DNA from 4 places in the Bacillus sp. AC266 genome. Region 4 is predicted to be linked to each of the others. Evidence: riboswitches for the same ligand, from Rfam matches in the RefSeq annotation. Region 4 holds a riboswitch; each other region holds the start of a gene.
What was found. A riboswitch is a leader RNA that binds a small molecule or an ion and turns the genes downstream of it on or off. The one in region 4 is predicted to bind thiamine pyrophosphate.

Region 1: linked by a shared signal. The riboswitch ahead of thiC (phosphomethylpyrimidine synthase ThiC) and the one ahead of tenA (thiaminase II) in region 4 are both predicted to bind thiamine pyrophosphate.
Region 2: linked by a shared signal. The riboswitch ahead of tenA (thiaminase II) and the one ahead of tenA (thiaminase II) in region 4 are both predicted to bind thiamine pyrophosphate.
Region 3: linked by a shared signal. The riboswitch ahead of thiM (hydroxyethylthiazole kinase) and the one ahead of tenA (thiaminase II) in region 4 are both predicted to bind thiamine pyrophosphate.

Annotation. Positions count from the first base shown of each region.
Region 1 covers NZ_CEEDEC010000004.1:285,692-293,558, reverse strand. Annotated here, with positions in the region: gene AC0IXC_RS18540 (LTA synthase family protein) at 1-1,265, opposite strand, end outside; gene AC0IXC_RS18535 (YkvA family protein) at 1,861-2,226, shown strand; gene AC0IXC_RS18530 (metal-binding protein) at 2,277-2,768, shown strand; gene AC0IXC_RS18525 (magnetosome magnetite crystal formation protein family) at 2,915-3,232, opposite strand; gene lldP (L-lactate permease) at 3,520-5,181, shown strand; TPP riboswitch at 5,253-5,368, shown strand; gene thiC (phosphomethylpyrimidine synthase ThiC) at 5,481-7,241, shown strand; gene AC0IXC_RS18510 (arsenic transporter) at 7,493-7,867, opposite strand, start outside.
Region 2 covers NZ_CEEDEC010000001.1:697,367-705,233, reverse strand. Annotated here, with positions in the region: gene AC0IXC_RS03680 (pPIWI_RE module domain-containing protein) at 1-1,892, opposite strand, end outside; gene tenA (thiaminase II) at 2,225-2,911, opposite strand; TPP riboswitch at 3,036-3,141, opposite strand; gene ddlB (D-alanine--D-alanine ligase) at 3,215-4,129, opposite strand; gene pdxR (MocR-like pyridoxine biosynthesis transcription factor PdxR) at 4,134-5,582, opposite strand; gene AC0IXC_RS03660 (homoserine dehydrogenase) at 5,679-6,704, opposite strand; gene AC0IXC_RS03655 (esterase/lipase family protein) at 6,793-7,867, opposite strand, start outside.
Region 3 covers NZ_CEEDEC010000008.1:95,612-103,478, forward strand. Annotated here, with positions in the region: gene AC0IXC_RS25445 (YhgE/Pip domain-containing protein) at 1-2,141, shown strand, start outside; gene topB (DNA topoisomerase III) at 2,181-4,370, opposite strand; TPP riboswitch at 4,599-4,708, shown strand; gene thiM (hydroxyethylthiazole kinase) at 4,781-5,587, shown strand; gene thiE (thiamine phosphate synthase) at 5,604-6,263, shown strand; gene AC0IXC_RS25465 (anaerobic C4-dicarboxylate transporter family protein) at 6,381-7,694, opposite strand.
Region 4 covers NZ_CEEDEC010000005.1:389,019-396,885, forward strand. Annotated here, with positions in the region: gene AC0IXC_RS21980 (thiazole biosynthesis adenylyltransferase ThiF) at 1-641, opposite strand, end outside; gene thiG (thiazole synthase) at 634-1,404, opposite strand; gene thiS (sulfur carrier protein ThiS) at 1,407-1,610, opposite strand; gene thiO (glycine oxidase ThiO) at 1,626-2,735, opposite strand; gene tenI (thiazole tautomerase TenI) at 2,728-3,348, opposite strand; gene AC0IXC_RS22005 (ABC transporter substrate-binding protein) at 3,359-4,360, opposite strand; gene AC0IXC_RS22010 (ABC transporter permease) at 4,357-5,109, opposite strand; gene AC0IXC_RS22015 (ABC transporter ATP-binding protein) at 5,109-5,861, opposite strand; gene tenA (thiaminase II) at 5,830-6,525, opposite strand; TPP riboswitch at 6,615-6,718, opposite strand; TPP riboswitch at 6,779-6,891, opposite strand; gene AC0IXC_RS22025 (SH3 domain-containing protein) at 7,151-7,867, shown strand, end outside.

The sequences.
Region 1 (7,867 bases), on a different contig from region 4:
GTACTGTCATCATAAGTGAATGGGTAATGGTTTGTTAAAGTAAGGAAGCGAGTATAGAACGGTTGCTTCACTTCTTTTAACATATCGATAGATTGATCGAAGTATTCGATATCTTTTAATCCCCAATTTAATTTTGTTTCTGGCGTAATTTTGTAGTCAAGCTCGTTGTAGTAACGATCATAACCAAGTGCCGGATACATAATGTTACGGTTCCAGAACGTTGCGTTATTCGCGTGGAATACTGATGTGTGATATCCTTGCTGACGCAAAATTTCTGGAGTTGCTGTATATTCGTTATTACCGTGTGTGAAGAATACAGCACCACGGTCTAGTGGATACATTGAAGTATCTACTAAGAATTCAGCATCAGACGTTTTACCTTGCCCAGTTTGATGGAAGAAGTTATCGAAGTAATAACTTTCTTTCGCAAATTGGTTTAGGAATGGTGTAACTTCTTGTCCGTTAACTTGCGCACCAATTAAGAATGTTTGTAATGATTCAAGAGAGACAACAATTACGTTTTTCCCTTTTGCAGTACCAAACATATTTGGATCTGGTTTACTTTGTGTTGTTTTCACATAGTTTTCTGCTTCTTGCAATTTACTACTATCAGCAAACGCTTTTTGTGAACTTGATTTTGCTTGTAAGCCAAGATCGTATGCTTGGTGTACATATAATCCTAGGTTTTTAACAAGCATAACGCGGTCGAATGAACGTGTTAATAGTTCTGGACGCTCAGCTTCTGCAAATCCTAGGTTTACGCAGAAAATAGCAACCGTTGACACGAAGTATAGAGAACGCATCGGACGTGCTACACGTTCTGTCGGTGCAAAATCTTTCTTCTTCTTCAATAGAACGAAGAATACGATAATATCCGCAAATGCAAGGATGATTTTGTAGTTAAATAATTCTTTCACACTAGAACCTAAACTTCCGAAATTAGACGTTTGTCCTAGTACTGGTAAAGTAACGAAGTCATTGTAGAATCCGTAGAACATTACGTTACCAACAAGAATGAACGTTAAGATAAAGTTAATTCCTAGTGCTATATAGTTACGTTTTTTCCCTTTTGCAAATAATGCAAGACCCACAAACAGTAATGATGCTGCTAATGGACTAATGAATAAAATGAATTCTTGCATGAAAGATTCAAGTTTTAAATCGAAGCTAGTGCGTGTAATGATGTAGGTTTTTAGCCATACGGCCAAAGCTACGAATAAAGTGAAACGCACATTTTGAAATTGTGATTTCATGGTTTCTTTCATTCATTTCCACCCTTTCTCTATCAGGCTTGGTCGATTTTGGAGCGAAAAATGTTAAAATAAAAAATACATAGTTTTCTTGGTCATAATTAGAGTTTCTATATTCACCCATATACGACTTTAACTATGCATACCCTTTTTGGTTTCTTGTGCTGCTCATAAGCATAACGTCATTTCTGTATTATACAACAAAATTCATTTCTGAGAAACACTATAACATTTTACATTTTTTGTATGTGATTTGTCACTACCAGAGAAAACTTTAACATTCGTTTATAGGCTCGTCAACTAGAAAATATAACAAAAAATGAAATTTCATTGATAGATTATGTGTAATTTTGATGAACTTTTATAGAAAAGAATGTTAAGCGGAATTGAAAGTTTTTTGGTTGAGAAATATGGAATAGAAATCTTTAAGTGGTTGTCTAGAAAACTATTATATGAAGGAAAATACGAAAAAATTAACGAACACTTGTTCTTTTTGGTTTTGTTTGTTACAATGAAATTTCATTGATAGATTATGTGTAATTTTGATGAACTTTTACTGATAACATAACATATTGTAGCTTATTTCTTTTGAAAATAGGGAGGCTTTTGAATGAAACAAAAATTTTCAGTTGAAGCGTTTTGGAAGAAAATAAAACATGTTGCGAAGCAGGCAGGGCAGTCGGTAATCTATGCGAGTTTATTGTTGTTTTACGTGTTGCAAAGACCGGATGTTCCAAAACGAGTGAAAATTATTGTAATCGGAGCACTTGCTTATTTCATTGCACCGATTGATGCCATTCCAGATTTCATTGCTGGAGTCGGTTATACGGATGATTTAGGTGCGTTAATGGCCGCACTATTACAAGCATCGATATACGTAAATGAAGATGTGAAAGATAAGGCACGAGTGAAGTTGGCAGAATGGTTTGGTTCGGATATAGACACATCATTTATCGATCAAAAATTAGATCAATAGGTGAGAACTGTCATAGGATGACAGGGCGAACGTAAGCGAGGAAGTGCATTATGCCATCAGGAAGAACGCATACGAAAATAAACTTAATATCCCTTCCGGTTGTTTTGTTTATGCTCTTTTCGTATGGATTAACAAGTTTTGATTTTTTATTAACTTTTGCAATTGGCTTTTTAGTAGGTACTTCATTTCTAACACCGGATTTAGATACGTACAGTAATGCGTATAATAAATGGGGATTCCTCCGCATTTTTTGGTATCCATATAGGAGCGTAATGCCCCATCGTTCCTTCTTCACACATACGATTATAATTGGTGATATTATTCGTATTGCATACATGTTAATCGTGTTTTCTCCGTTTTTATTCCTATTAAATATAATCGCATTCGGTGGGAATTTAATAGAAATTGCGAAGGAACACGAGGTTGAAATTGTAACGTTTGTAATGGGGATTGTTGTGGCGAGTACGCTTCACATTATAGCGGATAAAGCGAATACGCGCCGAAAGAAAATGATGAGAAAAAAGAAGAAACGCAGAAGATAAAGAAACCGTCCCAAAAGGTATTTTGGGACGGTTTTTTTCTTATTAATAGGTAGGTTACTCTTGTTGAACCGCCGATAAAATTTCATTTACGATCATGCGACATCAATTTTTGGACAGTTTCTTTTTAATCAAACGCTTGTTTAAAACTAAGCTTTCAGTACTTTAATACCTTTCACGATATTCCAAATGAAGTAGTATAAGCTAATGATTCCGCAAATGCATAAGACGATGATTGCTCCAATTCCAAGTGTTACGTCTGGTTGATCAGATCCGATGCCCATAATCCCTAAAATAACTAATCCAATCAATGAAGCGATGCTTGGAACGATATGTGTCCATAGAGCACGTTTCGCATGTGGTTTCGTTTCAGAATCGCCCACAATCCACACGATAATAGGGAATAAGATAGGTGCAAATAATACACTAAAGTATGATAAAGCTGCTAATATTTTGTTTCCGTTCATATATATCACCTCATAAGTAATGTCCGTTGTTATACTTTTAGTATGCGATAAATTTGGCAACCTTCCTATCGATTAACATTACAAAAACGTGACGCTTTTGTAAGATTTCCTTTTTAAATGATGAAATTTTCGAAAAAATCTTTTTAAATGAAAATTGTTGTGATAAAATTATTGAAAACGTTTTCTTGAACGTTTTGTATTTTTTAGACTTAAAGGTATGATGACCTGGTAGTCTATTGATAAGGTTATATCTTATTTAAAAGGGGATTCTTTAGGGGGAGAGAACAATGAACACATGGACACAAGTTTACGATCCGTTCGGTAACATTTGGATTTCGGCAGCAGTCGCACTTATTCCAATCATCTTTTTTTTCTTAGCTTTAGCGGTTTTCCGCATGAAGGGGTATGTGGCAGGATTTATTACAGTTGTATTAACGATTTTGGTGGCGTTATTTGCGTATAAAATGCCATTCACAATGGCAATGGCAGCGACCGGATACGGTTTCTTATACGGATTATGGCCAATTGCGTGGATTATCATTATGTCAGTATTTTTATATAAAATTTCTGTGAAAACAGGTCAATTTGATGTCATTCGTGCATCTGTATTATCCATTACGAATGACCATCGTTTACTCGTTATTTTAATTGGATTTTCATTTGGAGCATTTTTGGAAGGGGCAGCAGGATTTGGTGCACCAGTAGCGATTACGGCAGCACTTCTGGCAGGCCTTGGGCTAAATCCTTTATATGCAGCAGGTCTTTGTTTAATCGCAAATACTGCACCAGTAGCTTTCGGAGCGATGGGGATTCCGATTACAGTTGCTGGACAAGTGACAGGCATTGATCCACATAAAATTGGACAAATGGCTGGGCATCAATTACCGTTCTTATCTTTATTTGTTCCGTTCTTTATCGTATTTTTAATGGATGGCTTTAAAGGAGTAAAACAAACGTGGCCTGCTTTATTTGTAGCGGGTAGTTCATTTGCAATTACACAGTTTATTACAGCGACGTTTTTAGGACCAGAACTTCCTGATATTACGTCAGCACTTGTAAGTTTAGTAAGTTTATCGCTATTCTTAAAAGTTTGGCAGCCGAAAGAAATTTATCAAACTAAGCAAGCGAATAGTGAAGTAGCCGCGGCGACGACAACGACATCTATGCCGAAACTAACGGTAGGAAAAGTAGTAAAAGCATGGTCTCCGTTCATTATTTTAACTGTGATGGTAGTCATTTGGAGCCAAAGTTTCTTTAAAGCATTATTCGCTCCGGGCGGGGCTTTAGAAAGTCTCGTATTTAAATTTGAAGTTCCAGGCTTGCACAATTTAGTAATGAAAGCAGAGCCTATTGTAAATAAACCAACACCTTATGAAGCAATCTTGAAATTAGATATTTTATCAGCGACTGGAACAGCAATTTTAATTGCTTGTATCATTTCTATTTTTATTTTGAAAATGAGTGCAAAAGATGCAGTAGCAACATTTAAAGAAACGTTAAATGAACTAAAAATGCCAATTCTATCTATTGGATTCGTATTAGGATTCGCATTTATCGCAAACTATTCTGGTCTATCTTCTACATTAGCGTTAGCACTTGCAGGAACTGGCGGACTATTCCCGTTCTTCTCACCATTCTTAGGATGGATTGGCGTATTCTTAACAGGATCAGATACGTCAGCGAACGCACTGTTCTCGAATTTACAAGCAATTACAGCGCAGCAAGTCGGTGTATCTGAAGTGCTTCTTGTTGCAGCAAATACAACGGGCGGTGTAACAGGTAAAATGATTTCTCCGCAATCAATTGCGATTGCTTGTGCGGCAGTTGGACTTGCTGGGAAAGAGTCAGATTTGTTCCGCTTTACATTGAAGCATAGTTTATTCTTCGTTACTATTGTTGGGATTATGACGTATGTGCAGGCTTATTATTTAACTTGGATGATTCCGTAAACAACAAAAGAAATAAACTTTGCATTTTTCAGATTATAGTGTATGATGGGAAAGTATTGAAAATTAAATCAGTGATAAACTAGGGGTGCCTAACGTATGCGTAGGCTGAGAGAGAAGCGTGTGAACTTCTTAACCCTTTGGACCTGATCTGGCTCGTACCAGCGTAGGGAAGTTAACGGCTTTACATAATTATGTCTTTATGAGCCAGGTCCTTATTCTTTTATGGACCTGGCTCTTTTTATTTTGGCATGCGCTGGCCATATCTCGTCCTTGTCACGAACAGGGGGGCAACAAAGGTTATGAAACAGTCTGTTTCAGCTGAGCAAATTGAATTGAAATCGAGTTTACCAGGAAGTAAGAAAGTGTATGTGGATGGAACACGTGAAGGTATGAAAGTACCAATGCGTGAGATTGAACAAAGCGATACGAACGGTGTTCAAAATCCGCCAATCCGTGTGTATGATACGAGTGGACCTTATACAGATCCAGAGTATAAAGTGGAGCTGGAAAAAGGGTTGCAGGCGCCGCGCCACTCTTGGACCTTGGGGCGTGGTGATGTGGAAGCTTATGAAGGACGCGAAATTAAACCTGAGGATGACGGTGTGAAAGTGGCTTCAAAACATACACCTGTTTTCCCGCAAATGGATCGTAAGCCGCTTAGAGCGAAGCAAGGTGCAAATGTTTCGCAAATGCATTATGCGCGTAATGGCATTATTACGTCTGAGATGGAATATGTTGCGATTCGTGAAGGGGTAGAGCCTGAATTTGTTCGTAAGGAGATTGCAGAAGGTCGTGCGATTTTGCCGGCAAACATTAACCATCCTGAAGCGGAACCGATGATAATTGGACGTAATTTTCACGTGAAGGTAAATGCAAATATCGGAAACTCTGCTGTATCGTCTTCTATTGCAGAAGAAGTAGAGAAGATGACGTGGGCGACTCGCTGGGGTGCAGATACGATTATGGATTTATCTACAGGTAAAAACATTCATACAACACGTGAGTGGATTATTCGTAATGCTCCGGTACCAGTTGGAACTGTGCCAATTTATCAAGCGCTTGAAAAAGTAAACGGAATTGCAGAGGATTTAACGTGGGAAGTGTATCGTGATACGTTAATTGAGCAGGCGGAGCAAGGCGTTGATTACTTCACGATTCACGCTGGTGTATTACTTCGTTATATTCCAATTACTGCAAAGCGTATGACAGGTATTGTTTCGCGCGGTGGTTCGATTATGGCGCAGTGGTGTTTATTCCATCATAAAGAAAACTTCCTATATACTCACTTTGAAGAGATTTGTGAAATTATGAAGCAGTACGATGTTTCGTTTTCTCTTGGAGATGGATTACGTCCAGGTTCTATTGCAGATGCAAATGACGAAGCGCAGTTTTCTGAGCTTGAGACACTTGGTGAATTAACAAAAATCGCTTGGAAACATGATGTGCAAGTTATGATTGAAGGACCTGGGCATGTACCGATGCATTTAATTAAAGAAAATATGGAGAAAGAACTTGATATTTGTCAGGGTGCGCCGTTCTATACACTTGGGCCGTTAACGACAGATATTGCACCAGGTTATGATCATATTACTTCAGCGATTGGTGCTGCGATGATCGGCTGGTTTGGAACGGCGATGCTTTGTTATGTAACCCCGAAAGAACATTTAGGTTTACCGAACAAAGATGATGTTCGCGAAGGGGTTATTACGTACAAAATCGCTGCGCATGCAGCCGATCTTGCGAAAGGGCATAAAACGGCTCATCAGCGTGATGATGCACTTTCAAAAGCACGATTTGAATTCCGTTGGCGCGACCAATTTAATTTATCTTTAGATCCTGAACGCGCGATGGAGTACCATGATGAAACGTTGCCAGCAGAAGGGGCGAAAACAGCGCATTTCTGTTCAATGTGTGGCCCAAAGTTTTGTAGTATGAGAATTTCACATGATATTCGTGAATATGCGAAAGAAAATGACTTAGAAACGACAGAAGCAATTGAAAAAGGAATGAAAGAGAAAGCGGTAGAATTCAAAGAAACTGGTAGTCACTTATATCAATAACACGTTACACCTCTTTACTTGATTGATCACACTGTACCTAACTTAAATATAGAAGAAGCCCCCTTTGCTAAGACGGTAGCAAAGGGGGCTTCTGTCGTCTATCCCGCTATTTGTGGGCAGTAAAACTCCCACCTCAAAATTCGGCTGGAGCAAAGAAGTTAGGTGGGAGATAAACTGTCCGTAAACGCCCGATTGGTGCGGGCTAATAATCAGTGGGGGATGAACACCCACCCACCTTATAAAGTTTCACTTTATAAGGTGAAGAATAATTGTACCCAGTAGTATAAGAGGAATAATGTGACGACTGTTGTGAGTGGGATTACGATGAGAGATACGCTTAAATAATCTTTCCATTTCACTTTAATTTTGTTTTGTCTTAAGATATACATCCAAATGAGGGAAGCTAGTGTACCGATTGGTAATAATAGTGAACCGATGTCACTACCGATGATATTTGCGAGATAGATAGTTTTTAATGTGACTGGATCTAGTCCCATTTCTGTTAATGTGATTGTACCAATCATAAGTGCAGGGTGGTTATTGAAGACGTTAGAGAGGAGGGAAACGAGTCCGCCCATTGCAAAGCTGGCATAGAGTAGATGCTGACTTACAACTGGTTCAAGCCA
Region 2 (7,867 bases), on a different contig from region 4:
TATTTCCTCATATTGGCATCTACAATAAAATAAACTTCTTTATTTTGTTTATGTGCATCTTGTGAAATTTCAACTAATGTTTCTGACATAAATTGTTTAAAACTGACTCCTATATCATTCCTTTTTGATGGTTGTGGTAAAAACACTTTATTATTACCTATATTTAATAAAGTATGATCAATTGTGCCCCATTCTTCTTGACCATATAATTTATATAATATTTCTCTCCCATTTATTTTTGAAAAAATAGGTAAGAAATCATATTTAGACATTTTCTCAATTGATAAATTTAAAATTACCCCCGGTAATTTTATCTTATTCCAACTACACTTTAAGAACCCCTTTTGTTCTAACAAACTAAGAATGGCATTAATAATTTCTTTTTTAGATACACTTTGTCCGATAAATAAATTAATAAATGCTGAAATACGTTCCGTTTGAGCGAATCCTTCCCGAATAATTTGCTTTGGATTAATTTTTTCGCGACCATCACAATTTTTTATTGCAATTAATGCTAATTTCATTTCATTTTGCTCACCTGCCGTAGCATGTACAGCTTTTACGACATCGTCTACTAGTTTCTTTTTGTTTTTATGGCTATATTGCATTCTATATGGATTTTGTAACAATTTCCTAATGTTATATCTTACTATTTTTAACAACACCGGATTGTCTGCATTTAATACATAGGAGGAATCTCCGTTTTGAGCTAAAACTATTTTGCTATCTAATAACGCTTGTTCTATCTCTATTACTATATCATCTGACCATACTTCTAACGTAATTGATTCTAATCCCTTTGGGGCAAATAAAGGTAATAACGCATTCTCATTATTAGTTAATACATTTTCACATTCTGGAAGTAATGTGAAATATGGGCATATTCGTTGGAATTCATTAAAAAGTTCCTCTTTTTCTCTTACTTTTATACCAAATTTTATTTTTGTTCCTTGAACTTTATATATATTTTCGTTATATGGAAGAAGCACTCTTATCTTTGTTCCTCTAATATACTCTTTCGGACATTGGAGAATGTTCTCTAATTTAACTTCTCCCCCTATCCTATAATCATCTTTTAAATTTCTAAAACGTTTAATCCACTTTATTCCTTTTACAGCTTGTTGTACTTTTAACTTTACAAATCTTTGCTTTTTATTATTTGATTCAAATTCAGGAGTTGAAATCAGTATTTGGCTCCGCTTTCGCCCTAAAAGTATAGGGATATCTTTATGATTATATTGTTGATAAAACCTCCTAATCCCTACAGATACTTTTAATAGCGGAATATTCTCACCTCCACGAGTTACGTATTCAAACCGATATACATAAGAGAAATAATCATGTGTTTCTTCATCTTTAATTGGCTCAGACATCGCTTCAGAAACATGTTGTGATCGCAGTGGTGAAAAATATATTTCTTCCTCATTTTTATTTTCCAAATGTAAAGGCTGTTCGCAAAAAATATGAGTAATTAGAGCTGGTACCCATTTAGAAAACGTTTTTTTATCATGTAATGCTGGCAAATTACTAATTAAATCATACTGCCATTCTAAATGTGGTGGATCTATTAATTTATTAGGTTTCCAATCATGAATAACCTCATACCAGCTTTGGAAAATATAGTCTAACTGTTCTTGTTTCATTGGTTCTTTTGCTACAATCCAGGGCGTATCTTCCTTTAATATATATGGATTATGCTGAATGAATAATATATCAGAAAACATTTCATACAATCTTTCATTTACAAGTTTTAATTTGCTCGTTAATAAAAATGTTCTATAATGTATCTCTACAATCTCAAGCCATTCAATAGGAAAATAAATATACGATACTTTCTCATTATAGAGGGGTTCTACTATATTTTTAAATGCTAATAACTGTAATTTTTCCATATTATTAATACTTCCTCTCTTAATTTATATTGATCATGAATAATACTAGAAAAGATACCAATTTTTTAAGCATTAACGAATCAAATTTTAACCAAGCACATTAAAGGAAATAGCTAAATTACATTCGTTTATATAAATAAAACATTATTAAAATCAAATTAATATAAAGTAACTATTAACATATAACTACCTCCTTATGGGACTTTATATTATAAAATCATTATAATTAATTATTATATTTTTTTATATATGATTTACAAAAAAATTACAGAAACTAAATATAATAAAAGGTATCGCCTCTTTATATAGCGATACCTTTTATATACTCTTAATTAAATAACACCTTTAACTTCTTCATTCACCGGCCATTTTTCTAATGTATATGCCATTTCCCAAAATGAATATTCATATTGACTACTAAAAATAAAATGTTGTCTCATACGATTACGGTCTGCCTCTGTTACTTTTTCAGCGATCGTATCTAATCGTGTGATTTGCTCTTCTACTAGAGTACGGAACCAATCAGATCCATATGCAGAAATCCATTCTTGATAAATTGGCTCTTCTGGTTGACATTCTTTTAACCGTTCACCGATTTCATAATATAACCAATAACAAGGTAAAATAGCCGCAATAATATCTCCTAAATGCCCTTCATAAGCTGCACGATACATATGAGATGTATATGCATATGCAGTTGGCGCAGGAATAAAATTATCTTTTTCTTCTTTTGTAATCCCTAATTTCTTTGCGAAATTCTCATGTAATGATAACTCAGCTTCATACGTATTTTGTGCATGGTGTGCCATACGAGCTGTCGTTTCTAATTCAAGAGCCTTTGCAGCACCTAACGTTTGTACTCTAGCAAAATGACTCAAATAATAAGAATCTTGAAGCACATAATATCGAAAACTAGCTAAATCTAATGTTCCTTCGCCTAGTTTTTTTACAAAAGGATGGTTAAAACTTGCTTCCCAAATTGAATCTACTTCTTTACGTAATGATTGTGAAAAAGTCATTTAAATTCCTCCAAATAATGTAAAAAATATACGTATTTATCCACAATTATTAAAGCTGTAAAATAAAAAAACTTTCTTTACAGGCGTAAAGAAAGTGAAATTGACAGTATTTATTCGTTAAATAGCAACGTCTTTCCCACTTTCCTACGCTGGCATTAACCAGATCAGGTACTAAGAGTCTCAAAATTTCATCTGATCTCAGCCTATAAAAGGCCCCCCTAGTGGATAAATATTTAGTTGTCGTATTGTAATTATCATAGCATAATTCGTGGAACTGTCAAAAGAATTAATTATATAACTACCTTAAAAACCTTCTTCTTTCCTTACTTTTAATGAAGTTTCAATTATCATATCTAATAGTTTGCTATAATTAATTCCCGCTGCTTCCGCACTTTTTGGCAGTAAACTTGATTGTGTCATCCCTGGTAATGTATTAACTTCCATTACATATGGAATTCCTTCCTTCACCATCATATCAACCCTTGCATAAACACTACATTTTAATGCTTTATAACAAGCCAGTGACGCTTTATTTACACGTTCCTTTATTTCAGCTGGAAGTTCAATAACTTCTTCAACTGTACTAGTATCATCATATTTTGCATTATAGTCAAAGAACACAGCAGCATGTCGAATCGAAATGATAGGTAACTGTTGCCCATCAAAAATTGAACATGTAATCTCGTCACCTTTTATATACTTCTCAATTACTACTTCAGAATCCCATTCGAATACAGTTTCTAGCATAGAGATTAATTCATTTTTATCATAGACAATCTTAACTCCAACACTTGAGCCGCCAGAGTTTGGTTTTACCACTAATGGAAATCCTAATTTATCTAATTCCTCAAGCTTTAGATCCTCCATTTTTGTAAGTTCAATCCAATCTGGTGTTTCTACTCCTTCATAACGCAAAATCTTTTTTGAAATATTTTTATCCATACATATACCGCTAGATAACATATTACTGCCGCTATATGGAATACCTAAACTCTCAAGCGTCCCTTGAACCGTACCATCTTCTCCGTATTTTCCGTGTAATGCTAGCAATGCAAAATCAATGTCTTTCGCTTTTTCAATTAAATCCATTTTTTCATTTAACGTAATTGGAACGATTTCATATTTACTCTTATCTAAATGTGCAATCATTTCATTCCCAGTCATAATTGATACTTGTTTTTCAGAGGATACTCCTCCCATAATAACGCCAATTCTCATTTTCTCAACTCCAAGTTTCATTTTTTAAAGTTTCACCAATTATTTGAATCCCGCTAACAATTTCCTGTTCTTTCAAACGTGAAAATCCTAATCGGAATGTGTTCGCTCCTCCTCCATCAGAGTAAAAAACATCTCCAGGAGAAAAAGTAACTCCTTTCTCATAACACTTTTGTAAAAGTGTGCGGGCTTGAATTTTTTCTTCCAACTCTATAAACAAATGAAGTCCACCGTCTCCAGTCATTCTTTTAAACGGAATGTACTGATTACACGCCCCAACAGCTAACTCATATTTTTTCTTATAAACAGATCTTGCTTTTTTTAAATATTTTTCAAAATATCCTTCATGTAAATATTGAAACAGAACAGCTTGATCTAACGTAGATGTGTGAATGGTTCTGGCTCTTTTAACACTTTCTAAATAATGTATCAGTTCTTTATCTGCAATGATCCAACCTACACGTAAACCAGGAAAAAGTACCTTTGAAAAGCTACTAATATAAATCACATTATTACCAGCCCCTGCAAAAGTTAATAATGGCGATAAATGTGAACCCGAATAACGTAATTCTTCATTAAACCCATCCTCTATAATAGGGATCTTGTATTTTGAAAATAACCTCATCAATTCCGTTCTTTTCTCCGAACTCGTAACAATACCAGTCGGATTATGATAAGAAGGGATTAAATACGCGAAATCAAAATCCTTTTCACGCAAACTTTTTTCTACTTCATTCGTATCAATACCATCATCATTCATATTAATTCCATGAACTTCAAGTCCATGTAAACGAAAAAGCTTCAATGCAGCATGGTGAGTTGGGTTCTCACAAATAACACGCCCTGATTTCTTCGATAAAGAAGATAACACAATATCTAATCCTTCTGTAAATCCATTTGTAATTAGAATATCTTTGTTCGAAATATCTACACCTTTCATTTCCATGTAATGAAGTAAATAATTAATTAACGGTCTATAACCTTTTGCATATCCGTAGTTCAATACGATATCCCCTTCAATGGACATACGAGTAAGAAAAGCTCTTTTGAAATTTTCAACATCAAATAGCTTTTCGTCCGGGGCTATACTATTAAAAACAATCATTCCTTTTTCCCAGCGAACTCCATGCTTCATTAAGTCTAATTCATCCGCTAATGTGGTAACTGTATTAAGTTTATTTTTCCAATCTATTTCAACAGACGAGGTGTTACTTATATCCACCTTCGCAACGAAATTTCCTTTTCCTTTAACTGCATAAATGAGTCCTTCTTGTTCTAAATCCGCATATGCAGAGAGTACTGTATTTCTGCTCACTGATAATAATTCACTCAGTTCCCTTGTTGATGGGATTTTTTGGTCCCCCAACAAATGCCCTTTCATAATCATCTTTTTTAAATAATCCTTTAATTGAATATAAACGGGACGATCTTTTACAACTTTAAAATCTTTAAACAATTTCTTACCCCCTGCAATTATTTTTACATATTTATTTCATTCTCAAAAGGTCCACTACATATGTATTTTTTATTAATAGCGGTACGGTTATAAAGCCTATAAATCATTTCGATATAAATTGATTACATCTTTTAAAGCAGCTGCTGCAGCTCCGCGTGGATTAGAAGCTCCACCAATTGTAGTGACTTGTCCCATTGTATCTGTAAAGAACGTAATTCCTTTTTCCGTGCCATTTATATTTGCTAACGGATGTTCTTTCTCTAAATTACAAGGTTGTACACTAAGGTTTACTTTTCCATTATCATCTTTATATGCTGATGCAATTAATTTAATTGATTTATTTTGTTCCTTTGCATTTTGAATTTGTTGCGTTGTAACGTGCTCTATTCCGTTTATTTTTATATCTTTGAGTGAATAATCGTTTCCCATTAAACTATTCGTCAAAAGTAATAATTTACAAGCGCTATCCATCCCGCTTATATCTAATAACGGGTTAGTCTCCGCAATTCCTTTATTTTGTGCTTCTTGCAATGCTTCTTCAAACGTCTTATATTCTTCATGCATCTTTGTAAGAATATAATTTGTTGTCCCGTTCAATATTCCTTCTATTTTTTCAATATGGCAACCTGCTAAACTTAGTTGTCCAATGTCTAATGTCGGTAACGCAGCGGCAGTTGCACCGCTATATCGAATGCGTGAGCCTGAAATACGTGCTGCTGTATTCAGTTCACTCCAAGCTGTAACAAGTGCACCTTTTGAAATAGCTACTATATCCATTTGATTTTCAATAGCTTGTTTCATATACTGTTTCCCTGGATTTCCATTTTTAAGATTTGTAGCAGTTGATTCAACCAATACAGTACCATTTATATTAATCGTTCCGCGTTCCTCTGGATAATGTTCGATATATTTTTCAATTGCAGCAGAACCATCACCATACGTCAATAAATCATTAATCTGCAAACCTTTTCCGTTATGTATTGCAATATTTCTTCCTATCACTCCACTAACAACTAAGTCAATTCCATATGTTTCATTTATATATAAATATTTTTCGTTTAATAATTTAATAAATTCTTTACCAACTGTCCCATACCCCGATAATACAACTTGAATTTTCATAAGATCACCCCATGTTTTTTTTGCCAAATCCCTCTTTCAATATAATATAAAGCGCCCTCGAATTCCATCGAGAGCGCTTTATTATTATCTATTTCGGTAACCGTGATAATTTTTCTGCAATTGTTCTATAAAACTCTTGAATATTAGAAAAACCTAACGTGTCTGAAACGCTTAATCCTACCATATCAAGATGGTCCCAATTTGCTTTCGTTTCGATATGATTCCATTTTCCAACCTGTAAAGACTCATTATCATTTGCAGCAATATTAGATGAAGGTGCAATCATAGAATTTGTATTTACTACACCGTCATTTTGCCACCAAGAAGTATCTATTAATGTTCGATTCCCTTCATATCTTGCATAGGAACCTAAGAAAAATGCATTACCCATTAACACTTTATTCATTGTTATATGAGGTAAATGTAAACCTGTTATTGGTGCTGCTTGCGATGCATGTCCACTATAGGATAAGTAATATACATCCGATTGCGTCTTTACCCAATTATTTAACTCCTTTGCTCCATCAGTACTTAAATCCCATTGACTTATATCTTTTGTATTTTCCCAAATTGAACTATTTAAAATACGATCAGTATATTGAAAAAAGGACTCTCCAGTATTCTTTTTTATACCCCATTGATCCAATTTAAAATCATATAATGATAAATTATTGTTTCCACCTAAACTTGCAGCTGTAATGAGTAAATCTTTAACGAACGGCAACAGAAGACTTCCGTCCGCGAGTGTTGTACCGTTATGAGGAGTTGCTAAAGTTGTAACACTATGAACATACGATTTGCCACCTTCAAATAGTGGTGATATCTTTGTGTTCGGATGATTTTTCACATAATCTTTTTCTTCATAACTTCCTTCTTTTAATAACTGCACTAATGTTCTTGTCGTTTGTCCACCCATGCTATGCCCAACTAAATGAACTTTATTTGTTTCACTCCAATTCGGTGCAAATCCACTATAAGTTCTACCAAAACGATTATGTCCATGTTTCTCAGCATGTGCCGCACCGTAGTCTACTATTCCACCGTTAATTTGCGCATATAATTCACATGCACGATCCCAGTTACTAGAAACTGGTCCAACAGCTGCAGTATGTACTGTATAACCATTTCTTTTTAAATCTTCTTGTATATCATGAACACCACCC
Region 3 (7,867 bases), on a different contig from region 4:
ATAATTTAATTGTAATGCAACAAGGTTTAGATAGTGCGGCGGCAATTACGGATTACTTAAAAAATCCGGCATTTGATTTTAATCTGACACTTCCAGATCCAGCTAAATTACCAGAGTTACCTAATATAACTATTCCACAAATACCAACGCTTCCAGAGTTACCGCAAGTGAATGGTGAGGGATATAAAAATATTGCTACAAATATTGATCAAACTGTAAACAATGTTTTCAATTCTACTCGTGTTGGAACGGCATATGTGAAAAGTGTTATGGATGGGCTTCAAAATAAGGGCGTGGACCCAACTGTAGCTCAGAAAAATGTTCAGGATGCTTCAAAACTTCTCCAAGACCGTATTGATAGTGTTTCATATTTAATTGATTTCTTTACAACTTTTAAAGAATCAGCTTCAACGGACTTTGGTAAGCAGTTCTTTGGAAACAGAGCGGAAAGTCTAAAAGTGCTTAAAAATTCTATGGTGGATGCTAACAATAGAGTTAAGCATGTAGGGGATTTAATTAGTTCTGGTCAAGAAGTTAAACAAGATGTACGAGATGCTGTAAATCAAAAATTAGATGCAGTAAATAATTTAGTAAATCAAGCTGAAAAAGACTATAATGCAACATTTGTAGCTGACTTTGAAAAAGCAGTAAGCACAGCTGAACAATTGAAAAATAAGGCTGAAAATGTACAAGGAGATGCTCAGCAGCTAAGAGGCAATTTAAATCAAGATATAAACAAAGCTAATGAGATATTAAACAATGGTAGAGAGAACTATGATCAGGCTGTAACGGATTATGCAAAACTAAAAACTAATCTTGAAAAAGCAACAGCAGACTTAAGTAACAAAGGCGTTAATGGATTAGATTCCACAAAAGTAGCCTTAAATGATTTAAATGGACAGTTCCAAGCAGGATGGAATTTAGTTAATGATATGATTCCGGTTATGGAAAGTACAAATAAAGTTTTGGGCGATGTGAATAGTGATAAAAATCTTAATGGCACAATTGCTAAGTTAAATAAAGCAAAAGATGGTTTGCAAAAAGGAATCGATTTAACTGATAAAGGAATTGACGCTATTAATAAAGGTCAAAAACCAGCAGCAGATGTTATTGAAAGTATTAATCAAGTGTCTAAAAATGTTTCGGGCCAAATTGGTGACATTTTAGCTAAATATGACTCAGAAATCACTCCAAATTTCAATGCAGCAATTGCTCGTACAAAAGAGATGTCTAAAAATACATCTCAAATTTTAGGCGAGGCAGATAAGAAGCTTCCAGATGTGAAAAAATTACTTGAAGATTCATCAAAAGGCTTAGTAGATGGTCAAAAGAAAATTGCAGACATTAAAGCTGAAATGCCGGAGACTGAGAAAAAGATTAAAGAATTAGCAGATAAAATTCGTGATTTTGAATCTGAAGAGGATATAAAAGACATCATACGCTTATTGAAAAACGATGTTGAAAAGCAAAGTGACTACTTTGCAAATCCAGTAAATTTAAAAGAGAATAAATTATTTGCAATGCCGAACTACGGTTCAGCAATGTCACCATTCTATACAGTGCTTGCATTATGGGTAGGCGCATTATTAATGGTTTCATTATTAACGGTAGAAGTACACGAAGAGGGCGCGAATTATAAGAGCCATGAAGTTTACTTCGGACGTTTATTAACATTCTTAACGATAGGTCTTTCACAAGCGTTTATCGTATCAATGGGAGATATATTCTTACTCGGTACGTACGTAGTCGATAAGTTCTGGTTTGTGTTATTTAGTTTATTTATTGGGGGAGTCTTTGTTTGTATCGTATACTCACTCGTTTCTATTTTCGGAAACGTTGGGAAATCGATGGCGATCATTTTACTTGTACTGCAAGTAGCAGGATCAGGCGGAACATTCCCAATTCAAATGACACCACCGTTCTTCCAAGCGATTTATCCGTTCTTACCATTCACATATGCAATTAGTGCAATTCGTGAAACAGTTGGCGGAATGCTTTGGGATATAGTAACTAGAGATTTACTTGTGTTAAGTGTTTTCGTAGTAGTTATGATTGTTGCTGCGTTATTACTGAAAACACCAATTAACAAATCAAGTGAAAAATTCGTTGAGAATGCAAAAGGAAGTAAAATCATTCATTAATAAAAAGGTTCCTACCGATAGTGGTAGGAACCTTTTTGTTTAATCAAATTTTAATTTCTTTAATGCTTCTGCGAATGGATTGTTTAATGGTTCTTCTTCTTTGTTCTGTTGTTTCATATATTTTTGAACGTCGCGTTTATCAGCTTTGCTGCCGGATTCTTTTTTACGTCTCTCTTGGAATGTAGAAAGTTTCTCACGATAGCCACATTTACATGCGAAAATTTGGCCCGCTCCTTCACCACGAAGTTCTAGTTTCTTTTTACACTGAGGACAGCGTGCGTTTGTAGTGCGGGATACATTTTTACGGTGACCACATTCGCGATCTTGGCATACAAGCATTTTACCTTTTTTACCGTTTACTTCTAACATCGGTTTACCACAGTCTGGACAAGACTTCGTTGAAATGTTGTCGTGTTTATATTTTTTATCACTCGATTTAATTTCAGCAACAATTTCTTTCGTATAGTTCTTCATTTCTGAAATGAATACTTCTTTCTTTAATTTTCCTTTAGCGATAGCTTCTAACTTTTGCTCCCATTCACCAGTTAGTGTAGGAGATTTCAGTTCTTCTGGCACTAAATCAAGTAACTGACGGCCTTTTGAAGTAATATGAATATCTTTACCACGTTTTTCAAGCAAGAACGAATTGAATAACTTGTCGATAATATCAGCTCGTGTAGCTACAGTACCTAATCCACCAGTTGACTTTAACGTGTCAGCAAGTTGTTTGTTTTGCGTATCCATGTATTTTGTTGGGTTTTCCATTGCTGAAAGTAATGTTGCTTCATTAAAGCGTGCAGGTGCTTTCGTTTGACCTGATGTTTGGACAATTAGTTTTATGTTTAATGTATCGCCTTTTTCGATGCGAGGTAAGATTTGTTCTTTTACATCATCGCTTGCATCATCATCTTCAAACCGATTTGCATAAACCTCTTTCCAACCAGCATGTAAAATCGTTTTTCCGCGTGCGATGAACGTTTCGTCACCAATTTTCGTGCGCAATGTTAGTTGTTCATATTCAAAGGCCGGGAATAAAACAGCTAAGAAACGTTTTACAACTAAGTCATAAATTTTACGTTCTTTATCTGTGAAAGCTGAGAAGTTTACATAGCTCTCTGTTGGAATAATTGCGTGATGATCACTTACTTTACTATCATCAACAAATGATTTATTAGATTTTACAGGTTTCTGCAATACTTTATGTGCTAAAGGACGGTATTCTCCAACTCCGCAAGCCTTCAGACGCTCTGGAAGTGTTCCGACAATATCAGATGAAATATAGCGTGAATCTGTACGAGGGTACGTTAAAACTTTATGCTGTTCATATAATTTTTGCATAATGTTTAATGTTTCTTTCGCAGAGTAACCAAATATTTTATTCGCATCACGTTGTAGTTCAGTTAAATCGTAAAGACCAGGAGCGAACGATTTCTTTTGTTTTTTATCAATGTCTACAACAGTAGCATTTTGTTTACTAATTTTGTTCACGATTGCATCAGTTTTTTCTTTATTAAAGCTACGGCTATTTCCTTTTGTATCTTGCCAAGTTAGCTTTAATCTCTCAGCTGTTTGAGCTTCGATACCATAGTAAGTTTGAGCTTTGAAATGTTTGATTTCATCTTCACGGCTTGCAATCATGGCTACAGTAGGTGTTTGAACACGGCCACAATTTAGTTGGGCATTAAAGCGAGTAGTTAATGCTCGAGTCGCATTAAGTCCGATATACCAGTCAGCCTCTGAACGTGCGACAGCTGAAGCGTATAGATTGTCATATGCTTTTCCTGGTTTTAAATTTGCGAAGCCATCTTTAATTGCTTTATCGGTAACAGATGAAATCCATAGACGTTTAATCGGTTTCTGCATTTTAACTTTATCGATAATCCAGCGTGCGACCAACTCTCCCTCACGACCGGCGTCAGTAGCTATAATGATTTCATTTACATCTTTTCTAAGAAGCTGACTTTTTACAGCGTTAAACTGCTTCCCTGTTTGTTTAATAACGGTTAGTTTTAAACGCTCCGGTAGCATTGGTAAATCTTCTAAATTCCACTGTTTATATTTCACATCATAGCTTTCTGGATCAGCTAATGTAACGAGATGACCTAAAGCCCAAGTAACAATATATTTACTACCTTCAAGATAGCCGTTCCCTTTTTTATCACATTTCAGTACACGTGCGATATCACGTGCAACAGAAGGTTTTTCAGCAATTACAATACTTTTTGCCATATTTAAAAACATCCTTTCAAATTTCCATACGTTAAATATAGCATACATCTTTGTTCTATTCAGTCTTGCTGACGGTTTGAGTTATTTGTGGTGAAATATACGTGTGAGAGTTTTACTTATATAAAGGCGAAGAATGGTTGAACCAGGAGAGTTCTGATCTCTATCATTCTATAAAAGTAAAGAACTTGTTATTTTACTAGAATAAGAGTAGACTTTGAAGTAGATGAATAATAAACACATGGGAGTTTGTGGATGCAAACTGAGAGTATGACTAGTCCGTCATTGACCATTTGAACCTGTTGGATAATGCCAGCGTAGGGAGAGTGTAAAAGCACATGTTCAGGCACTTTGCGTACGCGCAAAGTGCCTTTTTGTGTATCTCCCATTACTATAGTTAGGAGATGAAAAGGATGAATATGAAAGAAATTAGTAAAGTAGTGGATTTGGTGAGAGAGTCTAATCCACTCGTGCATAATATTACAAATGTTGTTGTAACAAATTTTACAGCAAACGGTTTGTTAGCATTAGGAGCATCACCTGTAATGGCGTATGCAAAAGAAGAAGTAGCAGAAATGGCTAGCATTGCGGGAGCCCTTGTTTTAAATATGGGTACACTTCGTCCTGAAGAGGTAGAAGCGATGTTACTTGCTGGTAAATCAGCAAATAAGAATGATGTACCAGTATTGTTTGATCCAGTTGGGGCAGGAGCAACTTCTTATCGCACAGAAGTTGCGAGATATATTCCAGCTGAAATCGATTTAGCTGTTATTCGCGGAAATGCAGCTGAAATAGCTAACGTTATTAATGAGAAATGGGAAATTAAAGGTGTAGATGCTGGTACTGGCAACGGTAATGTTGTAAATATTGCAAAACAGGCAGCGGATGACTTAAATACAGTTGCGGTAATTACTGGAGAAGAAGATGTTGTTACAGATGGAGAGCGAACTATTCTTATTCGAAATGGCCATCCTATTTTAACGAAAGTTACTGGAACAGGTTGTTTACTAACTTCTGTAATAGGAGCATTTGTAGCGGTAGAAAAGGATTATGTAAAGGCAGCAGTAGCGGCATTAACGTTTTATGGTGTAGCTGCGGAACTGGCAGCTGCTAAGACAGTGGAGAAGGGACCTGGTAGTTTCCAAATTGAATTTTTAAATCAGTTAGCAAATACAACTTCAGATGATATTGAGAAGTATGGGAAGATTGAGCTTATATAGTAAGGAGGGGAACTAGATGTCGCGCATTACAATGGATGAAATGTCTAGGTTATTACCAGTATATTTTATTATGGGAAGTAACAATTGTACGAAGGAGCCACTACAAGTATTGAGGGATGCACTAGAAGGCGGTATAACAATTTTTCAATTTCGTGAAAAGGGAGAAGGGGCTTTAACGGGAGAGAAACGTATTGATTTTGCGAAAGAACTGCAAGCGCTTTGCAAGGAGTACGATGTACCATTCATCGTAAATGATGATGTGGAACTAGCCCTCGAGTTAGATGCAGATGGCGTGCATGTTGGACAAGATGATGAAGGAATTACTTCTGTTCGTAAAAAAATGGGAGATAAAATTATTGGAGTATCTACACATACAATTGAAGAAGCACGCTGGGCGATTGAAAATGGAGCCGATTATTTAGGAGTTGGTCCAATTTTTCCGACGAGTACGAAAAAAGATACAAAAGCGGTTCAAGGAACGAAAGGTCTAAAGTATTTTAGGGAACAAGAGATTACAATACCGATCGTTGGGATTGGTGGGATTACGATTGAAAATACAGCTTCTGTTATAGAAGCGGGTGCGGATGGTGTTTCAGTTATTTCAGCGATTAGCTTAGCGGAATCTGCGTATGAAGGTACGAAGAAATTAGTTGAGGAAGTAAATAAGAGTTTGTAGAAAAAGCCTATGTAATATTTTAAATGCTATATGGAGGAATAGACTGCCAAAAAAGTTTAAACAAACGTTTGATTAAAAAAGCACAAACCTTTTTAAATAAAGGTTTGTGCTTTTTCTTTAAAACATAATTGAAATTAAGAGCATTCCAATTCCAATAGAAGTAAAGGTTGCGATCAGGCCCGGAATCATAAAGCTATGATTTAAAACATATTTACCAATTCCTGTTGTACCAGTACGGTCAAAGTTAATTGCAGCAACGATTGTCCCGTAGTTTGGAATGAAGAAATATCCATTTACTGCAGGGAACATCGCAATAAGTAATGCCGGCGGAATACCAAGTGATAGTCCAAGTGGCACTAAAGCACGAACTGTTGCTGCTTGGCTATACAGTAAAATAGATAGAATGAATAGTGCAATAGCAAATAGCCATGGTGCACTTGTCACTAAGTGTTGAATTGATCCTTGAATTATATTTAAGTTTCCGTTGAAGAAAGTATCTCCCATCCAAGCGATACCAAAAATAGCAACAACTGCTGTTGCGCCTGCTTTAAAGACGTTACCAGTTACAATGCTTTCCACATTTGGTTTACAGAAAATAATAATGAGAGCAGCAATGGTTAACATGACCATTTCAATTGTGTTTGGCATGGAAAGACGAGCTAACTTCCCGTCAACCATCCATCCCGGACGAAGGGCTTCAAATGAACCAAGAAGTACGACAAGGAAAGTTCCTACTAGGAAAAGGATAACTGATAATTTAGCGCCTTTTACACCCGCAAATTCTTTTTTCTCTTCAAGTTTAGGGATCATTCCCTCTTTTAATCGCTTCAAGTATTCAGGGTCTTCATTTAATTCTTTTCCCATTTTACTAGCAACGAATGCAGCTACCATACAAGCAATAAAAGTAGAAGGGATACTGACTTTTAAAATATCTAACAAGGTGATTTTATAGTCGGCTAACATTGCTAAAAGTGCAACTGTTGCAGCCGATATTGGACTAGCTGTAATTGCCTGCTGGGAAGCGATAACGGCAATTGACATTGGTCGTTCAGGTCTAATTCCTGATTCGCGAGATACTTCGGCGATAACGGGAAGTACAGAATAAGCGACATGACCAGTTCCCGCGCATAGCGTGAATAAATAAGTAACAATAGGAGCAAAAAATGTAATACGCTTTGGATTTTTTCGTAATGCTTTCTCAGCAAGGTAGACAAGGTAATCCATTCCTCCAGCAGCTTGCAAAGCACCGGCAGCTGTAATTACTGCTAAAATCATAAGCATTACATCAATAGGAGGAGCTGTAGGTTGTAAGTGGAAGACGAAAACAAGTATTGCCATACCAACGCCACCCATTACTCCTAGACCAACTCCGCCCAGGCGTGCACCAATAAAAATGCAGATTAGTAACGTAAGAAATTGTAGCCAAAACATGATAAACTACCTCCGAAATTCGTAAGTTAAGATATATTCGAATAGTTTGATTTGAATGAAAAATAAGTAATGATCCGAAATAATCCTTGTATTATATACATTTTTTATTATATAACACAAGAAATGTAACATTCACATACTTTGTTAAATTATTTCAAAAAAATAATCCGTTA
Region 4 (7,867 bases):
CGAAGCGAGTCATAATCTTCTACTAACAGTTTAAGCGTTTCCGTTACTTGATGAGAAACGACGAGAGATACAGCAGGTGATATAATCCCCGCTGTGTCACATGTCGCTCCGCCAAGTGGAATCGATTGTAATAAACAAGATAAACATGGCGTTTTTCCTGGAATAATAGTATAAGAAAGACCGTAACTCCCTACACATGCCCCATAAACCCATGGAATAGAATATTTTTGCGATATATCATTCACAATGAAACGTGTTTCGAAATTGTCAGTCGCATCGATGATTACATCAACATTTGTAACGAGTTCTTCCAACTCTTCAGCCGTTACATCCTGAACGAGAGCTTCTACTCTTACTTCACTATTAACCTCTTCTAGACGTTTTTTTGCCGCTACAGCCTTCGGAAGATTATTCTCTACATCACTCTCTGCATACAATTGTTGTCTTTGCAAATTACTCCAATCGACATAATCACGGTCAACAATTGTTACTTGACCAACGCCTGCTCTTACAAACATCTCTGCATTTGCACTACCTAATGCACCTGCACCGATAATAAGTACATGCTTTTCTCCTAGCTTTTGTTGCCCTTCTTCCCCAATTGGAGAAAATAGTTCTTGGCGAGAATATCGATTATTCAACTACGCTCATTCCTTCTAAAGGACTACTTGCTGTTGCACAACGTTTACGTGCAATACGACCTGCTTCAAACCCTAATCGTCCTGCCTCAATACTTAATTTCATTGCGTATGCCATTTTAATAGGATCGTTCGCTCCAGATACTGCAGTATTCAATAACACACCATCCGCTCCTAATTCCATCGCAAATGCCGCATCAGCTGGGCTACCAATACCTGCGTCAACGATAACTGGTACTGTCGCTTGTTCAATAATGAAACTTAAATTTAATGGATTTACAATACCAAGCCCTGAACCAATCGGTGATGCTCCTGGCATAATCGCGTGTACACCAAGTTCTTGTAATTTACGAGCTAATACAACATCATCAGATGTGTATGGTAGAACGATAAATCCTTCTTCTAGTAACATTTCAGATGCCTTTAACGTTTCTACTGGATCAGGTAATAACGTTCTATCATCACCAATAACTTCTACTTTTATCATGTCACAAAGTCCAGAAGCTTTTGCTAATTTTGCAATACGAACAGCTTCTTCAGCATTTTTTGCTCCTGCTGTATTCGGTAATAACGTATATTTTTTCACATCAAGTTTCTCTAATAAATTAGGCTGCTTCGCATCAAATATATCCATACGACGTACTGCGAATGTTAAAATCTCAGCCTCAGAAACATCAATTGCCTTTTGCTGCACATCAAAATCAGGGAATTTCCCTGTTCCTAATAAAAGTCTAGAATGAAATGAAAATTGTCCAATGTTTAACATAATCAACCGCCTCCTACGAAAGTTACAATCTCAATTTGGTCCCCATCAAAAACAGATGTATCGTTATGATCATCTTTTTGTAAAATATCTTTATTACGTTCTACTACAACAATTCTGTTATCTAACTCTAAATGTGTAAGTAGCCCAGCTACTGTTTTCACACTCTCTGGTACTTCAATTTGGTTACCATTAATTTTTAAATTCAAACTTCCATCCCCTTTCTAAACCGTTTTAGAAAGCAATGAATCTAGCAAGTGATTCTCCTGCTTTCCTTCTATTAAATCAGCCATATACTGACCAGAAACAGGACTTAATAAAATGCCGTTTCGATAATGGCCCGTACAAGCATATAAACCTTTTATTTCTTCATGCTCTCCCATATAAGGAGCTTCATGATTAGACTGCGGTCTTAACCCAGCCCACGTACTTTCCCATTCTGCTTCTTTTAAGGCAGGCAATATTGTGTAGGCACGCTCTAATATGGAAGTAATACTTTCTGGTTGTACAGACTTATTAAACGTATGAGGCTTCATTGTTGCCCCAATTACGTAACGGCCACCACGTTTCGGTGTAATATAAAAACGTTCTTGGAAAATAGGAGCTTTCAAGAGCGGTTTCTTGCTTCTTACTGCAACAACTTCACCCTTCACAGGATACGTGCCCCAATCACTATGGAAATAATGTAGTAATTTCGTACTCCATGAGCCTCCAGCGATAACGACTTTTTCACATGTGATTACACCTTCACTCGTAACAATTCCAGTCACTTTATTATTTTCAATACGAATATCAAACACTTCTGTTTGTTCATATATATCAGCACCGGAAATTGCTGCAGAATGTGCGAATGCTTTCGTAAGCTCTGGTGCAATAACTTGACCATCTTTCGGATAATATACCGCCCCTATAATTGACTCGGAAAGAAACGGCTCTTTTTCCCGTAAATGGTCCCCCGTTAGAAATCGGGAATCTTCACCTGTTTTCTGCTGCCAATCCATAATATGAAGAATTCTTTTCTTCTCATCTTCATTTTGAGCGATGCGATAAATGCCCTTTTCTTCATACCCAATATCGATGCCTGTTTTTTCACGTAAAACTGCTGCAAGTTGTGGAAATATAGCACGGCTTTCTCTAGCAAGCTCAAACAACGGATCATATGCATCCCATTCTGCCTGAACACCGAGCAAACCAGCAGCTGCTTTCGAAGCTTCAGATGCGATTCTTTGCTTCTCTACAATCGCTACTTTATGCCCTCTTTCTGCTAGAAAGTGTGCAACTGAACTACCAATTACACCTCCGCCAATAATCGCTACATCATACTTCTTACACATGTTTTTCCGCCCACTTTCTTATTGATTCCTTATAAGATTTCGCCTTGCTATACGGATTACTACTGCTTATAATCCCGGACATAACAGCAATGCCACTTACACCATTTGCAAGAACATCACCTGTATTTTCAGGGGTAATCCCACCAATTGCAGTTATTGGTATGGATAAACAACTTGCCATATGAGCAATTTCTTCTAATCCTCTCGCTGGCACACCTTTTTTACAATCTGTCGGAAATACATGACCATAAACGAGTGAATCTGCTCCATTTTTAAATGCTACTATCGCCTCATCTAGCGAATGTACTGAATAACCGACATGCAAATAAGAAAACTTTTCTTTTACTAACCTTACATCTGCGCTTCGATATCCTAGCTGAACACGCGGAATATTTAATAGAATAGCAATATCAATTCGATCATTTATCACTATCTTCGATGCTGGAAAGCCTTTCCCCAAAAGACTTTCCACACCTTCATACAATTCCTTCGTACTTTTCTCACGCTCACGAATATGCAAATAATCGATCTCACTCTCAATTTGCATCGCTACATTCACTAACTCTTCGAATGGCATATGGCCATTTGAGATTACATGGAGCTCATTTTTCATATTCATTCGCCTACTTTAAAATGTTTTCAAATAATTCATCGGCTGGAACGATTTCTTTCGTCATTCCTTTGTCTTTCAACCATTTGTTTTGTTTCTCCCATGACTCTTTTGAATCCGATAAGAATGGCTCATCTTTCGTTTCCATCTTCTCTAATAAAATTTTCATACTTTCTTTTTCAACTTCTGGTACAAGCGGGAAGTTTTCTTTTTCTTGATGATCTAATAAAATATTTAATGCTTCATCGGGTTTTTTCTTCATAAAGTCATACCCTTTTTGTGCCCCACGTAAAAAGGCTTGCAATGCTTCTTTATCTTTTTTCAACGTTTTATCACCCGTTACAAACACAAGCTCATGATAGTTCGGTACACCATAATCTGCTGGATTAAAGTATGCTGGTTCATGACCTTCATGACGCATAACAGGTACTTCATGGTTAATGTATGCCCCTGTTACCGCATCCACTTTTTTCGTAATTAATGCTGGTACTAAATCAAAGCCAACATCGACTACTTTCACTGTATCTGGATTACCACCAGCTTCTTTTACCATCGTTTTTAAATACATCTCACTTAAAGGTGTTCCAGAATATCCAACTGTTTTCCCCTCTAAATCTTTTGGCGATTGAATGCCTGCTGACTTCAGTGATACAACATGATTTAATGGTGAACGTACGACAGCTCCAATTGATTTCACTGGAATTTGTTCATTTGCTTTTGCCATGACAACATCTGGTTGATAATACAAACCAACTGTCACTTTCCCTGCTGCCGCTAGCGTTAATGGATCAGTCGGATTAGAAGGGAATTTAATATTCACCTTGACTCCTTCTTCTTTAAAGTATCCTTTTTCAATTGCCGTATAAATAAAGCTATGTACCGCATTCGGGTACCAATCAAGCATTACTGTTATTTCTTTTTCTGATTTATTCTTATCTGATGCCGAGTTACTCGAACATCCTGCAATCATTGCAACTAATAATGTAAACACAAAGATGCGTTTTAATAATTTCATGAATGTTTCCTCCAACTAATAAATTTCTTTTCTAATATCGAAACAAGTATGACGAAGAAAATAGCTAATAATGATAACAATACAATTGGTGCAAATACACCAGCTCCGTCTAACTGCGTCATCATTCTTTTACTGAAATATCCAAGCCCAGCTTGTGCACCGAGCCATTCACCAATCGCTGCCCCAATAACGCTAAGTGGTATCGCAATTTTTAACGCTGAAAAAAAATAAGGAAGAGCAGATGGCAACTTTAGCTTTAGAAAAACATCTTTTTTCGTTGCACCATATGTAACTAATAGCTCCTCCCATTCTTTTTTCGTACTGCGCAGTCCATCATACGTATTGACCGCAATTGGGAAAAACGTAATTAAAACGGTAACAACAACCTTACTCCAGATGGTATATCCAAACCATAAAACGAAGAGCGGTGCAAGCGCAGTGATCGGGATTGTTTGTGAAGCAACTAATAACGGATAAAATGCTCTTTCCATCCACGTACTCGCATTCATTAACATTGCTAGCCCTACGCCCAGTACGATAGAAATAACAACGCCTATTAAAACGACGTATAACGTTGCAGGTAAATGAACCGTAAATAATATATCTTTCAGCGCCCATATCTTCATTACAATTGCAGAAGGTGATGGCAAAATGTACATCTCATCTACAATTCTTGCTCCTACTTCCCACAGAGCAAGTAAAATTCCACTTAATATAAGGGCAGGTAATAACTCCTTCAAGCGATTCATCATACGAGTACCTGCCTTTGTAACATACTAAGGAGCTCTTCTTTAAGCGCTAACACTTCAGGCTTATATAAATCTTTTCTTGTTCGGTTACGATCAAGCGGCACAATTCGCTCAGTTAAAGTTGCTATCGGTTGATTTTCTACAACCAAAATTCGATTAGAAAGAAACAATGCTTCTTCAACATCATGAGTGATAAATAAAATTGTTTTTTCCCACTCTTTCCATTGTTCAAACAACCATTCTTGCAAAGATGCCTTCGTTAAAGCGTCCAATGCGCTAAACGGTTCATCTAACAATAATATCTCCCCTCCTGTTAATAAAGTTCGGATAAAAGATACGCGTTGCCTCATACCACCAGATAAATCTTTCGGATATTTTTTCTCGTACCCTTGTAAACCAAATTTATGTAACAGTTCTTTCGCTTTTACTTGCGCTTCTTTCTTCTGCACACCTTGGCACTCTAGCGGCAGGGCCGCATTCTCAATAATCGTCCTCCACGGCAAGAGCATATCTTTTTGGGGCATATACCCTACAGAATGACTCTTCTTTGTTTCTGTCAGCTCTATCTGTCCAGTACTTGCCTCTTCTAAGCCTATAATAAGGCGAAATAAAGTACTTTTCCCGCATCCACTCGGTCCGATAATACTTACAAACTCTTTATCTTGTATAGAAGCATTTAATTCATTGATGATTGGTTTTTCATCATAATGAAAGGAAACATTATGAAACTGTAGTATGTTCTTGCTCCTCAAAACCCCACATCTCCTTACGATAAGCCATATCCCAGAATAAATATTCAAATCGGCTGGAATATAAGAAAATCTCCTCTAATCGGTCTAGCTCTTTCTCTGACTTTCCAACTGCCATTTCATTTAATAAATCTATTAACCAAATACAAAGGTTACCGTATTCTTCAGAACTATATCCTTGAATCCACTCTCCAAAGAACTCATGATCTCTTGCTCCAGGAATATCATTTAAACGCTTTCCGATCTCCCAATAGCTCCACATACATGGAAGTAAAGCTGATATTAATTCTGCAAGTGTGCCATTTTGAGATACAGACATCATGTAATTTGTATAGGCTAAATTTTTAGCAGATGGTTTCGCAGATTCTATCTCCTCTACAGTAATGCCAAGTTTGTTTGCATACTGTTTATGGATCGTCATTTCTCCATTTAAAATCCCATCAATTTGCTCTGCAAATTTTGCCATAACTTGTGGATTCGTTGCCTTTACAACCCCAATTGCATATAGCTTTGCATAATCTAACAAATATAAATAATCTTGAATAATATAGTACTGGAATTTGTCTTTTTCCAACGTACCATCCCCCATACCTACTACAAACGGATGATTATGACTTTTCTCCCAAACAGGCTGCACCGTATCAAATAATTTTTCACAAAATTTCATTAATAATTCCCCTTCCTATATATCTATTTATCTCAATAAAAAAACCACTTCTGTATATAAGAAGTGGTTACAGCAAATAAAATTATAATTTATTCGTTGTTCCACTTCCCTTCGCTAGTATTATCTAGATCAGGTGTTGTAAGGGTTAAGGATTATTCCTCTCTCAGCACGAAAAGCACCCCTAGTGGTGTTAATATGAAATTTTCAAATAAAAAAGCCCCGTTTCTATACGCAAAGAAACGGGGACTCATTGTTAATGTCCGAATTGCTTCCCTACGCTAGCATAATCTAGATCAGGTAATAAAAAGGATCAAAGGCTTATGGCCCTACTCTCAGCTGGCAACACCAGCCCTCCTAGCAAACTATAAAATTATCACTGTCAGTATAACATCGCCATAAGACATCATCAACTGTTTTAATTTTCTTAATTGCGAATTAAATCTCAACGTGTTAAACAAATATAAATGCGACCTCACAAATGATATATACAATATTTATATACGAATCTCTCTTCTGACATTATTTTTATTGATTTCATATTACATTTATGTGAATACGACCAATATATTATATCTTTATACTATAATAAAATTACAACTATACAACTAGAGGAGGTCTTTATTACATGAATATGAAAGCCACAGCTTTAACAGCAACTACTATCGCAATTGCTTCTTTACTTCCTTCTATGGGAGAATCCGATATACAAACAGCGGCTGCTAAGCAACCATCTACAGTAAAAACTGGATATGTAAAAATTGACAACGTTGCACTACATCAAAATAGCCATACAGACAGTGCAATAGTTGATACCATTCGATTTAATAGCCCGGTTACTATTCTTGAAACAGTTCAAGATTGGTATAAAGTATCTGTTAACAACAAAACAGGCTATATGAAAAAAGATGCAATTCTATTCAAAAAAAATGTTCAACCAAAGTCTCAATATATCGTAAATGCAAACGCATTAAACGTTCGTTCTGAACCTAATACAGAGTCTTCTATTCTAGATATATTACCAAATGGTCAATTCATTACCATTCAAGGTGAACAAGGAGATTGGTACAAAATATTACATAACGGTCAAATTGGTTACGTACAAAAAACATTTGTATCTAATGGATCCACACCTCTAGTAAAAGGTGTAACAGTACAAGGTTCTCCTTCTTATACTGTTGCAACACCAAAATTAAATGTACGTAGCAATGCTAGCACAAGTGGCACTCTACTTGGCTCATTACAAAATGGTACACAAGTACAAGTAGTAGAAACGGTAGGTACTTGGTATAAAATTCGTTTTGGCACAGGATACGGATATGTAGCAAAACACTATGTAGTGCAA